Regions from separate parts of the Vibrio sp. Y176 genome, predicted to be linked through region 1. Evidence: predicted binding sites of a transcription regulator. Region 1 holds the regulator's gene; each other region holds the start of a gene.
What was found. The regulator MetJ, encoded in region 1, represses methionine synthesis genes. The targets are predictions, from matches to a motif close to TTAGACNTNTANANGTCTAA.
Positions count from the first base shown of each region.

Region 2: the regulator MetJ is predicted to act here: its motif matches at 1,417-1,436, upstream of metE (5-methyltetrahydropteroyltriglutamate--homocysteine S-methyltransferase).
Region 3: the regulator MetJ is predicted to act here: its motif matches at 1,331-1,350, upstream of metK (methionine adenosyltransferase).
Region 4: the regulator MetJ is predicted to act here: its motif matches at 1,469-1,488, upstream of R7O13_RS12005 (MetQ/NlpA family ABC transporter substrate-binding protein).

Region 1 covers NZ_JAWOQS010000015.1:47,309-50,603, reverse strand. The annotation lists gene bfr (bacterioferritin) at 1-178, shown strand, start outside; gene R7O13_RS22115 (malic enzyme-like NAD(P)-binding protein) at 385-1,662, shown strand; gene metJ (met regulon transcriptional regulator MetJ) at 1,776-2,096, opposite strand; gene R7O13_RS22105 (O-succinylhomoserine (thiol)-lyase) at 2,322-3,295, shown strand, end outside.
Region 2 covers NZ_JAWOQS010000005.1:110,818-114,112, reverse strand. The annotation lists gene R7O13_RS14165 (hypothetical protein) at 1-52, shown strand, start outside; gene R7O13_RS14160 (DUF4250 domain-containing protein) at 205-405, shown strand; gene metR (HTH-type transcriptional regulator MetR) at 427-1,338, opposite strand; gene metE (5-methyltetrahydropteroyltriglutamate--homocysteine S-methyltransferase) at 1,620-3,295, shown strand, end outside.
Region 3 covers NZ_JAWOQS010000006.1:371,889-375,183, forward strand. The annotation lists gene tkt (transketolase) at 1-1,114, opposite strand, end outside; gene metK (methionine adenosyltransferase) at 1,430-2,584, shown strand; gene R7O13_RS17195 (DUF2189 domain-containing protein) at 2,987-3,295, shown strand, end outside.
Region 4 covers NZ_JAWOQS010000004.1:181,285-184,579, forward strand. The annotation lists gene R7O13_RS11995 (hypothetical protein) at 1-47, shown strand, start outside; gene R7O13_RS31525 (AHH domain-containing protein) at 292-594, shown strand; gene R7O13_RS12000 (imm11 family protein) at 885-1,181, shown strand; gene R7O13_RS12005 (MetQ/NlpA family ABC transporter substrate-binding protein) at 1,507-2,310, shown strand; gene R7O13_RS12010 (hypothetical protein) at 2,406-2,681, opposite strand; gene R7O13_RS12015 (SIMPL domain-containing protein) at 2,905-3,295, opposite strand, start outside.

The DNA of each region.
Region 1 (3,295 bases):
TTTAAAAGATGCGATTGCCTACGCTGAAGACATTCGAGATTATGTGTCTCGAGATCTCTTCCAAGATATTCTTGAAGATGAAGAAGAACATGTTGATTGGCTAGAGACGCAACTTGGCTTGATTGAAATGTCTGGTATTGAGAATTATCTCCAAGCGCAATACGTGGACGAAGAGTAACGATACTTTCTGAGTTTGCATACTCCAATAATAGTAAGAAGAAAGAGCACCTGACTCGAAAATCAGGTGCTTAACCCCGTTATCTGGTCTAATCTCTTTTATTATCGGCTTTTTAAGGATATTGCTCGCAATCTTGCCTATGAAGTTTGATTTCTATCCGATAGAATTTATGCCCCCTTACCTAAAAATAAAAAAGAGAAACGTCCATGTCTGAAGACAACCACCAAGCAGCCACTCCAGAAGAAGAACATCGCCAAAAAGCATTGGATTACCATGCTTATCCAACTCCAGGAAAGATTGCTGTCGAACTTACAAAGCCTGCGGAAACGGCGGGTGATCTTGCCCTTGCTTACAGCCCTGGTGTTGCAGAGCCAGTGCGTGAAATCGCACAAAACCCGGATAACGTGTACAAGTACACTGCAAAAGGGAACATGGTTGCTGTTATTTCTAACGGTACCGCTATTCTAGGTCTAGGTAACCTAGGTCCACTTGCATCTAAGCCAGTGATGGAAGGTAAAGCGTTACTGTTTAAGCGTTTCGCAGGTCTTGACTCTATTGATATTGAAGTTAAGCACCGCACGATCGATGAATTTGTTGATACTGTTGCGAGCATTGCAGACACTTTTGGCGGTATCAACCTTGAAGATATTAAAGCACCAGACTGTTTTGAGATTGAAAAGCGTCTGATTGAGCGTTGTGATGTACCAGTATTCCACGATGATCAACATGGTACTGCTATTGTAACGGCAGCGGGTATGCTGAATGCAATCGAACTTCAAGGTAAGAAACTTGAAGATTCAACAATTGTTTGTCTTGGCGCTGGCGCTGCCGCTGTAGCGTGTATGGAGCTTCTGATCAAATGCGGTGCAATGCGCGAAAAAATCTACATGCTAGATCGCAAAGGTGTGATTCACACTCGTCGTGATGACCTTAATGAATATAAGCAGTTATTTGCGAACAATACAGATAAGCGCACACTAGAAGACGTAATTGAAGGTGCAGATCTGTTCCTAGGTGTATCTGGTCCAAACCTGTTGCCAGCGGAAGCGTTGAAGTTGATGGCTGATAAGCCAATCGTATTCGCATGTTCTAACCCGGATCCTGAAATCAAGCCGGAAATTGCTCACGCAGTTCGTGATGACTTGATCATGGGTACTGGCCGTAGTGATTATCCTAACCAAGTTAACAACGTATTGTGTTTCCCATTCATTTTCCGTGGTGCTCTTGATGTGCGTGCAAGTGAAATCAATGATGAAATGAAACTTGCAGCCGTTGAGGCGATTCGCGAGCTAGCAAAAGAGCCTGTACCTGAAGCTGTATTGAAGGCTGCCGGTGTTGATAAGCTAGAGTTTGGTGCGGACTATATTATTCCAAAACCAATGGATTCACGTTTGCTACCACGTGTTGCAAAAGCGGTTGCTCAGGCGGCGGTTAATTCAGGTGTAGCTCGTATCGAGATGCCTGAAAACTACATGGCAGAGTAATATATCTTTCAGATGTGATACACAAAAAATGGGACGCTATTGCGTCCCATTTTTTATGTCATCCATTTGGCTCGAGGCAAGAGTTATTACCTGAAACCTTTTATCAGGCTTTTTTATTCTTCGTCGAATGACTCAAATTCGATGCCCATTTCCGTCATCAGCGCTTTTACTTCTGTTGGAATATCATCAGGACGGTCTTTACGAAGGTCTTCATCTGTCGGAAGTGGCTGACCTGTGTACGCGTGCAAAAATGCCTCGCATAGCAATTCGCTATTGGTTGCATGGCGTAAGTTATTGATCTGACGGCGAGTACGCTCATCAGTTAGCACCTTTAAAACTTTTAGCGGGATAGAGACGGTAATTTTTTTTACTTGTTCGCTTTTTTTGCCGTGCTCTGCATATGGGCTAATGTATTCGCCATTCCAGTCAGCCATTGCACACCTTCATTTATGTAATCGGTTAAAAATAATTTAGGTGCTGATTTTAGCTGCATTTACCGCCATAAGCAAAGACATATAGACGTCTAGAAGTGTTGACGTCTCATTTTTTGACGAGTAAAGTGAACATAACAGCAAAGGAAGCGTGTTGATCACTTTATGTTACTCATTAGATATAGCGCATTCCTATTTAGAAGTCATTACCCGTGAAAGGATACACCCATGAGCACTCGCAAACCTGCGACCATTGCAGTACGCACTGGTATTGAATCAGACAGCCAATATCATGCTGTCGTTCCACCTATTTATCTTTCCACTAACTATGGTTTTCCTGCTTTTGGTGAAGTGCCCAAGTATGATTACACACGATCTGGTAATCCAAACCGCGGACTGTTGGAAAGTGCGCTATCTGAACTTGAGTCTGGAAAAGGAGCGGTTGTTACTAACTGCGGTACGTCGGCATTAAATTTATGGGTTTCCGCTTTTCTCGGCCCAGATGATCTCATTATTGCTCCTCACGATTGTTATGGCGGCACCTATCGTCTTTTTAATACTCGAGCTAGCAAAGGCGATTTTAAGGTTCAGTTTGTCGATCAATCAGACGAACAGGCTTTAGATGCTGCATTGGCACAAAAACCAAAACTCATTTTGCTAGAAACTCCGTCAAACCCTCTGGTTCGCGTAGTGGATATTGCAGCTACCTGTGAAAAAGCGAAACAAGTCGGCGCGTTAGTTGCGGTGGACAATACCTTTTTGACACCCGTGTACCAAAAACCTTTAGAGCTAGGTGCGGATTTTGTTATCCACTCCACAACAAAGTACATCAACGGTCATTCGGACGTAATTGGTGGGGTAATCATCACCAACACAGAAGCGCATGCAGAAGAGCTTGCATGGTGGGGCAATTGTATTGGTGCAACGGGCACACCTTTCGATAGTTACATGACACTGCGAGGTATTCGTACGCTTGGTGCTCGTATGAAAGTACATGAAGAGAGCTCACAGCAGGTACTGGCTTACCTACAGAAACAAGCGTTAGTTAAAACTATCTATCATCCAAGCCTGCCGGAACATCCAGGTCATGGCATCGCTAAAAAGCAGCAAACGGGCTTTGGCTCTATGTTGAGTTTTGAGTTTGCTGGTTCGTTTGAGCAGTTAAAGGTGTTTGTGAAAGAGCTCCAACTGTTTTCATTAGC
Region 2 (3,295 bases), on a different contig from region 1:
AGCACTCGCGTCGATGACGAGCCTGCAAGGTTTATTCTCTCTCGCGGCTTAACCTCTATTCTAAAGACAAAGCTAGACAGCTTATATCCAAGTGCTTTCTTGGTGCTTGGGTATAAGGTGATCTCGTTTTAGAGCGCACTCACTTTAAATTCGCGTGATTACTACTACGCTTGTTTATATACCTTGTCGAAGAGGAGAGTCGCGATGGATTTAAGCAATGTAGGTAATCTGGACAGCACTATTTTGCTAGGTATCGTCAACGAAAAGCTACGTTTAGAGTGCGACAGTTTTGACGAGTTAGTATCAGTGTATGAGATGGATGTAGAGTCTGTAGTCGGCAAGCTTGATATGCTCGGTTATCAGTACGATCCATTGACTAACCAATTTAAAGCATATCAACGCTAAGCCTTTCATAACCCAAATCTTTTAAGCCACCTTGATTCCGTCAAGGTGGCTTTTACATTGTAGCCTCGCGGTTGCGAAAAAAGCTTGTAAGTAACGCTTTTCTTTCTCTGAGTGACGCGTTGCAGCAAACAAGCGACGCCATAAGCCTTGGCCGAAAGGTTTACTGGTAATAAGACCTTGGCGAGAAAATTCAGAAATCGCCCAATTGGGTAGTGCCGCCACCCCTAATCCAGCAGAGACCATCTGAACTAACATGAGAGTGTTGTCGGCTTGCTTCCATTTCGCAGGTTCTATTCCTGCTGGCTGAAGAAAGTGTTTTACGACGTCTAGCCTTTGTTTTTGAACCGGATAAGAGAGCATGGTTTGATCTGCGAGATCTTGCGGCTCAATAATTTCTTTTTCCGCCAATGGGTGGTTGGTTGCGGTAATTAAACGCATTTCAAAGTCGAATAGAGGCTCGTAGTGGACTTCGGATCGAGGTTGGATATCGGAAGTAATAACGAGATCGAGTTCGCCTGCCAATAGAGCTGGGAGTGGTTCAAAGCCAAAACCAGAGGAAAAGTCCAATGTTACGCTAGGCCAAGCAAGTTGGTACTCCCTAAGTGCAGGCATTAGCCATTGGAAGCAAGAGTGACATTCAATGGCCATATGTAATCGGCCATTGACGTCCTCTTTCAAGCTCGCTAAATCATTTTCTGCTCTTGCGAGTTTCGGAAGGATATCTTCTGCAAGACGCAATAGGATTTCTCCCTCTGAAGTGAACTTCACCGGACGAGTCTTTCTCAGGAACAGTTGCCCTCCAATTCGCGCCTCCAAATCTTTGATCTGATGAGACAGTGCCGACTGAGTGAGATGTAAAGCGGTCGCTGTCGCCGTTAGAGAGCCAGTGTCTCGAAGCGAAGTGAGTGTCCGCAAATGTTTTAGCTCTATCATGAATTCCTTTCATCCTTTGTTGCTCGCTATGAACAGAATAGCAATCGTGTAAATAACTTAACGACAAAAAATGGATATGTAAACGTCTAGACGTCTATTTGTTGTTTTTATTTGCGAATCATGTCGCTTCATGATGAATTTTTTTAATAAACAAGTTGAATAAATGGACGTTGTTCTAATATCAGATGAGAGCGATAGTTTAGCCATCCAGACATCTTATTCTTTACCGAAAGATGCTCTGAACCAAACAAATTGAACAAAATTGAGAAAGGAATAGGGACATGGCGACAACGACTCACATACTAGGTTATCCACGCATTGGTGAAAAAAGAGAATTAAAATTCGCTCAGGAGAAATACTGGCGAGGAGAAATTGATCAAGCTGAGCTTAAAAAGGTTGGGGCAGATCTACGCGCCAAAAACTGGCAAACGCAAACGGATTCAGGTTTGAGTTTTGCCACCGCTGGCGACTTCGCTTGGTACGATCATGTACAGACGACCACGTTGCTATTGGGTCATGTGCCAAAGCGTCACGCTGATGGTTTCCCTAACCTGGATACGTTGTTTAAAGTGGGTCGCGGTCAATCTCAGGCGGGTTGCAGCTGTGCGGGCGCTGCGGCATCGGATATGACCAAATGGTTCAACACAAACTACCATTACATCGTCCCTGAATTCAGTAAGGACGATACGTTTGAAGTGAGCTGGCCGCAACTGTTTGAAGAAGTCAACGAAGCGCTTCAAGCTGGCCACCAAGTGAAGCCTGTTTTGCTTGGCCCAGTCAGTTACCTTTACTTGGGCAAAGAGGTCGAAGAAGGGTTTGACCGCTTAACCCTGCTACCACGCTTACTTACCGCTTACCAAGCTATTTTGGCAAAGCTAGCAAGTCAAGGTGTTGAGTGGGTTCAGATTGATGAGCCAATTTTGTCACTGGAGCTAGAAAGCAAATGGGCTGATTCGTTTAAGCTAGCCTACCAAGTTATTCGAAGCGATGTAAAAGTGCTGCTAACGACGTACTTTGACTCCGTAAGCGATACGCTAGACAAAATTGTAGAGCTACCGGTGGATGGTTTGCATATCGATTTATCTGCCGTCCCTCAGCAGCTTGACGATGTGGTTGCCAAGTTACCGGAGGGGTGGGTGCTTTCTGCTGGCGTTGTGAATGGTCGTAACGTGTGGCGTTCGGATTTAAGTGCCCAACTCGAGCGTCTACAGCCAGTCAAAGAGAAACTGGGCGACAAACTTTGGGTTGCCAGTTCATGTTCTCTGCTACATAGCCCTGTTGATTTAGCACTGGAAACAGAACTAAGCGAAGAAGTAAAAAGTTGGTTTGCCTTTGCAAAACAAAAAGTGGCAGAAGTCGCCTTGCTTGGCCGAGCGCTCGATGGTGACCAAAATGCGATTCTCGCTTGTGATACCTATAGCCAGCCAATCAAAGCGCGCAAGACAGCAACACATGTGAATAAGCCTCAAGTACAAGCGCGTATAAACAACATTACCTCGTCACTTGCCGAGCGCAGCGCACCTTATGCAGAGCGTGCCGCGCATCAAGCTGAAGTATTGGGCTTGCCTTTGTTGCCAACAACGACAATCGGCTCTTTTCCTCAAACGGGTGAAATCCGGGTGCAGCGCAGCGCTTATCGTACAGGTCAATTATCTGAGTCTGAATATATCCAAGCACTTAAAGGACATATTGCTGACGCAGTAAAACGTCAAGAGGCGCTCGACCTAGACGTGCTTGTTCACGGCGAAGCAGAGCGTAACGACATGGTGGAATACTTCGCTGAGAACTTGGCGGGTTTTCAAACGACCAAATTTGGTTGGGTACAGAGTTATGGTTCTCGCTGTGTGAAACCTGCCATTGTAGTTGCTGACATTGAACGTGAAAAACCGATCACAGTTGAATGGTCGACGTACGCACAATCGCTAACCAGCAAACAGATGAAAGGCATGTTGACTGG
Region 3 (3,295 bases), on a different contig from region 1:
GAAGCATTTGACCAAACGCTTCTAGTGCATTTTGCGATGCTTTACGTGATGCAATGTTCGCTGGGTTTGCTTGAAGATCAGCAATGATTTGGTTCGCTTTTTCTTCCCACTGTGCAGGAAGTTCGCCGTTTAGACGACGTTTAAGCTCTGCCGCTTCAGCAGGGTAAGCTGCAGCGTATGCTTCGAATTTTTCATTCCAAGCTGCTTCTTTCGCGGCGCCCGCTTCTTTTGCATCCCACTCAGCGTAAACATCTGCCGGGATCTCAAATGGGCCGTACTCCCAACCTAGGTATTCGCGAGCCGCTTGGATTTCATCGTGACCTAGTGGTGCACCGTGACAGTCGTGTGAGCCAGACTTGTTAGGAGAACCGAAACCGATAATTGTTTTGGTACAGATAAGCGTAGGACGTGGGTCCGCTTTTGCTGCTTCAATTGCTGCGTTGATCGCGTCTGAGTCGTGACCATCGACTGCTGGGATTACATGCCAGCCGTACGCTTCAAAACGCTTAGGTGTATCGTCAGAGAACCAGCCTTCAACATGACCGTCGATAGAAATGCCGTTGTCATCCCAGAACGCGATCAGTTTGCCTAGACCTAACGTCCCAGCAAGAGAGCATGCTTCATGCGAGATGCCTTCCATTAGACAGCCGTCACCCATGAACACATACGTAAAGTGGTCAACGATATCGTGACCTTCTTTGTTGAACTGTGCCGCTAGTGCTTTCTCTGCGATCGCCATACCAACAGCGTTAGTGATGCCTTGACCTAGAGGACCCGTTGTTGTCTCGATACCAGGCGCGTAGCCGTACTCTGGGTGACCTGGGGTTTTTGAGTGCAATTGACGGAAGTTTTTCAGATCGTCAATAGATAGCTCGTAACCGCTTAAGTGCAGTAGAGAGTAAATAAGCATTGACCCATGACCGTTTGACAGCACAAAGCGATCGCGGTCGGCCCACTCTGGGTTTGAAGGGTTATGGTTTAGGTGAGAGCGCCAAAGAACTTCAGCGATATCAGCCATACCCATTGGTGCGCCTGGGTGGCCTGAGTTAGCTTGTTGAACACCATCCATGCTTAGAGCACGAATTGCATTGGCAAGATGTTTACGAGACGACATGTCTGCTCCTGAGTACATTAAGCGAAACGAAAAGTAGGTCATAATTCTCTCAAAGCCCTGTTGGGTGTGCAAACGTTTTCCAGTCCAAAACCTCACAAATATTGCACCTTTCGCGCCAAATCGTTCGAAGTTCTTAAAATTATCAATAAATCAGGCAAACGTTTGGTTATAACAAAAACCAAAAAAGAGCTTGTAATTCGAGCAATCAAATTTAGAATAGACGTCTAGATGTAGATACACCTACAAAAATTAGTATTAATTTGCGCTGGAGAGTTTATCATTCCCCAGTTTTAAACCAGATATAGTGGAGCTAACATGGCTAAGCACCTGTTTACTTCTGAGTCAGTATCAGAAGGTCATCCAGATAAAATTGCAGACCAGATTTCTGATGCGGTTCTTGACGCGATTCTAGAGCAAGATCCAAAGGCTCGTGTTGCATGTGAGACTTACGTTAAAACCGGTATGGTAATGGTGGGTGGTGAAATCACGACTTCAGCATGGGTAGACATCGAAGAGTTAACTCGTGAAACCGTTCGTGAAATCGGCTACGTACATTCAGATATGGGCTTTGACGCAGATTCTTGTGCGGTACTAAACACAATCGGTAAACAGTCGCCAGATATCAACCAAGGTGTTGATAAAGCTGACCCTAAAGAACAAGGTGCAGGCGACCAAGGCATCATGTTTGGTTACGCTTGTAACGAAACTGAAGTACTAATGCCAGCGCCAATTACTTACTCTCACCGTCTTGTTCAAAAGCAAGCAGAAGTTCGTAAAAACGGCACACTACCTTGGTTGCGTCCTGATGCAAAATCTCAGGTAACATTCCAATACGATCAAGGTAACATCGTTGGTATCGACGCGGTTGTTCTTTCAACTCAACACTGTGATTCAATCTCAACTTCAGACCTGCGTGAAGCGGTAATGGAAGAGATCATTAAGCCAGTGCTACCTTCTGAGTGGATCAACAAAGAAACAAACTTCTTCATTAATCCAACCGGTCGCTTCGTAATCGGTGGTCCTATGGGTGACTGTGGTCTAACTGGTCGTAAGATCATCGTAGATACCTACGGCGGCGCAGCTCGTCACGGTGGCGGTGCGTTTTCTGGTAAAGATCCATCAAAAGTTGACCGTAGTGCAGCATACGCAGCACGCTACGTAGCGAAAAACATCGTAGCGGCAGGCATGGCTGACCGTTGTGAGATCCAACTTTCTTACGCAATCGGTGTTGCTGATCCAACGTCTATCATGGTGGAAACGTTCGGTACTGAGAAAGTACCTCACGACATCATCATTGAAGCGGTTCGTCAATTCTTCGACCTACGTCCATACGGTCTACAAGAAATGCTTAACCTTCTTCAACCTATCTACAAGAAGACAGCGGCATACGGTCACTTCGGTCGTGAAGAATTCCCGTGGGAAGCGACAGACAAAGCTGCACTTCTACGCGATTTCGCTGGCATCAAATAATCAAGCCAAGCAAGAATCAATCAAGCCCTCGCCTATGGCGGGGGCTTTTTATTTTCAGCAACTTTTATCCAGCCATTTCGGCTCATACCGCCCTGACCCACAAAGCAGTCCTGTTTCTCCCTCATTTTTTATACCGAATAAATTTTAAGCAATTATTTGTAAATTATCCCATCTCCGCCAATAGTTAAAATATTGTTAACTCCAATTTAAATAGAGACGTCGGATGCTGGCGACTGTGGAAGCACACTTAAGTAAAGACATGAGTCAGGCATCTTTATGGCCGATACCAAACTAAGCCAATGCTCAGATGTAAACTTGAAAAAGTCGCTTCAAGTTTGACTGAACAAAAACCGCTGTCAGTTGGTATAAGCGGATAATGTGGGAATAAATCAAGGAGGAGTTATGCCTCGAACTGTTAATCCATCGGACTTCCACAACAAGCGAAAGGAAGTGCCAGACAACGAATACGCCAGAACCATACCGTGCAATACGGTCAATCTTTCTGCACCTTTTCATTGGCTCGCATTAGGTCTGCATGATTTCGTGCGAATGCCGCTTATTAGTGCTTTCTATGGCATCTGTTTTATGGCAGCAGCCATAGGCATTGTTTTGCTCGTACAGTGGCAAGGCACACACTTGGTCGTCATGCCCAGTTTGATTGTTTACATGTTAATCGGTCCGTTTCTCGCGCTCGGCTTGTATGATGCCAGT
Region 4 (3,295 bases), on a different contig from region 1:
CCAAACCGCTCATCAAGGCCCTGGGAAAATACTCCCTGGCCGCCTGACGCCCGAAATCATTGCCAAGTATCGAGACGACCGGTTAGCTGGCCTGGATCGTTGCGACGCCAGAGGTAACCCGGCCCCTAAGCCACGCTCACCTAACACCGTACGCATTGACCTGGCCCTGCTCAGTCACCTGTACAACATTGCGATTAAAGAGTGGGGGATCGGCCTGGCAATTAACCCGGTCCAGAATATTCGTAAGCCCACCACATTATTCCAGGAAAAGGTCGGTTCAAACAAACAGCAATTCAGGCAGCTCGACTTGAGCTGCACATGCACCAAATAGGTATAAATGATCCAAGAAATGGGGTCTGGATGATTAACTTCAAAAAGAACAACGACTTGAATTGGGTTGACCCAAAATCACCGGCACACCGTTCAATACATCGATTTAACTATGAGAACTGGATCGCAAGAATATTTGTGACTGGTGGTATGACAAAACAGATGGTAATAGCTCGATTAAATAGGATTAAAATGAGCTTGAAGGATGGAGAATACCCTTCAAAGATTACTCAGAAAAAAGATGTAAGTTGGAATGGCTCATGACTGTTTATAGAATCACAGAAGATCCTGCTAAGTTTAAAACTCTTTCATTATTGCCTAGTGACCTAGCTGAACAATTAGGTGACTTTGAGCTTGTAAGAGACATACTGCATCAACCTTCGCACAATTCATCACTCCAACCGATATGGGGTAAGGTTAATTCGGAGTTTGCAGATGTTCTCAAGAAAGATTCGGAAACTCCAGATATAAGTATTTGGTGTAATACATTCCTCATATTTTCACCCAAAGCATTCAATTACTTACATAACAAGTTGTCGACATGTGGAGAGTTTTTGCCGATCAATGTAGGTAGTGAAACTTGGTATTTCTATACAGCACTGACATTCGCAAGAGAGAACAAACAGTTAACGATTCCCAAAGTTGAATACGGTGAATTGATAGGATTGGAGACACTAGTCTTCGACGAAGAAGATACTCAAGATAAATATATCTTCAAGTCAGTAGAGGAAGGCCCCGTAAACCTATTCTGTACAGATATACTTCGAGAATTAGTGACCGAACATAAGTTGACAGGTATCGGTTTCTCAGAAGATCTAACAGGTTTAGATTTCATTGATGAGGCGGTGTAATTTCACTTGTTGGGTTACTTAAGCAAGTTAAGGAGAACTTCTGCGTTGGTGATATGACATTCGAAAAGCTCAGCTCTGCAGCAACTATCGAATGAGTAATGATATCTACGCCTAATGCAGCTTCTCGAGGCTCTACACTTCCCGTCAGTAACACTTTTTGACCTTCCACTCAGCTTGATCAAAAATTAAGCCCCAAAACATCATACAAATTTTTGTAGCAATGAAACAAAATGTCTGCTCGTGATTTAAACCATTGACCCTCAGACAACTTCTGATAGTATGGACATATAAACGTATGGACGTCTAAAGCAAAAATGGAGCTACAATGAAAAGTATTGGTCACTTAAAGAAACTAGCTTTGATTCTCACGGCAGTAGTCGGCTTAAGCGCTTGTGGAGAAAAAGATGACTCTGTCATTAAAGTGGGCGCGACAGTTGGACCACATGCACAAGTAGTCGAGGCGGTAGCGAAGGAGGCAGCGAAGCAAGGTTTGAATGTCGAAGTCATTGAGTTTTCTGACTACGTGACACCTAATGCCGCTCTTAGCGATGGTAGCATCGATATTAATAGCTATCAGCACCAGCCATTTTTAGACAACTTCAACAGTAGCCATAACGCCCAATTAGTATCAATTGGTCAGTCCATTCTTATGCGTATGGGGCTTTATTCCAATAAGTATCGCTCACTGCAAGAGCTTCCAAACAATGCACGTATAGCGCTTCCAAATGACCCTACCAACGGTGGTCGTGGTCTGTTGCTACTCGCCGATGCAGGTTTAATTGAGCTGAAACAGGGTGTTGGCCATAAAGCCGCCCTAACTGATATCACAAAAAACGCAAAATCATTTGAATTTGTCGAGGTAGATGCCGCTCAGCTACCCAGAACATTAGATGATGTGGACGCGGCTGCGATTACAATGAACTACGTAATGTCTTCTGGTTTAGATCCTAAGAAACAAAGTATCTATCTTGAAGCAAAAGACGCCCCATTAGCAGTCATGGTCATCGCCACTCGTGACGCAGACAAAAATAATGAAGCGTATAAAAAATTCGTTTCTATTTATCAATCTCAAGCGATTCGTGATTATCTCGATCGCACTTTCAAAGGCACAATCGAAGCAGCTTTTTAATCAATAAAGCAGCGAATACTTTGCCCCACGAATCAGATAGAAAAGAGGCTAATGTTTTCTCATAGCCTCTTCTTTTCATTACTCACTAAATCGACTCATTGTCGACTTTCAGCCTCTAACTTCATTGCCAAATAAGCTTGGTCAGCAGAAACCAATTCAGGACGGTTAATCAACTTCCAGAGGAAGTATGGTGGGATTAAAAATACGATGAAGTAGAGAGATTCATGGAAGAAAACATCGGCTATCGTTTGCTGATGCTCCCAAAGTGCCGTCAGTGCGAAGAGCTCTAACATCACGCCTAATACGCCAAAGACGACAGAGACAACAATCGCTAAACCCAGTAGTTCTCTAATAAAGTGCTTGTATGCCATGATACTAATTCCTTCTAGCAATAAGTCATACTAACTTACGCTCATAAGAAAGAAGCCAGCTTGACTATCATCAAACTCCCCTCATCACAGTTAAGAACTTAGTTTTATAAAAAAGTACTTGTATATAGCGTCATCGAAGACTGATTTCCCTATCACAGAGCATAGATACCTCTACAAATAGAAGGTGATGGAACGACCAACTATTGACTATATGAGCGCAACTTTAATCAGATAAGTAATATTGAACCGTCGATACCACTCGTACTTTCTTAATGTAAGGCGTGTTGCTGTCTCGGTCATAAATCGAGAACTGCCCTTGAGTTGCACGTTTGATCTTACCCAGTGAACTCTGTGAGTCTTTCGCAAATTTCTCAGCCACTTCACGCGCATTCTTAGTCGCTTCTTCGATCATGTCTGGCTTCACATCATTCAGCTTAGTAAAGCTGTACTCAACACGATTTGCATAAGGATCTTGGTTAAGCAAAACGCCTTGCTTTCCTAGCTCACCTATTTCATTGATTGCCGCTCGAACAACATCAACACTCTGGCTATAAACCGTAACGGTTCGCGAGGCCAAATAACGATACTCAATGTCTTGCTCGCTCCCATATTGC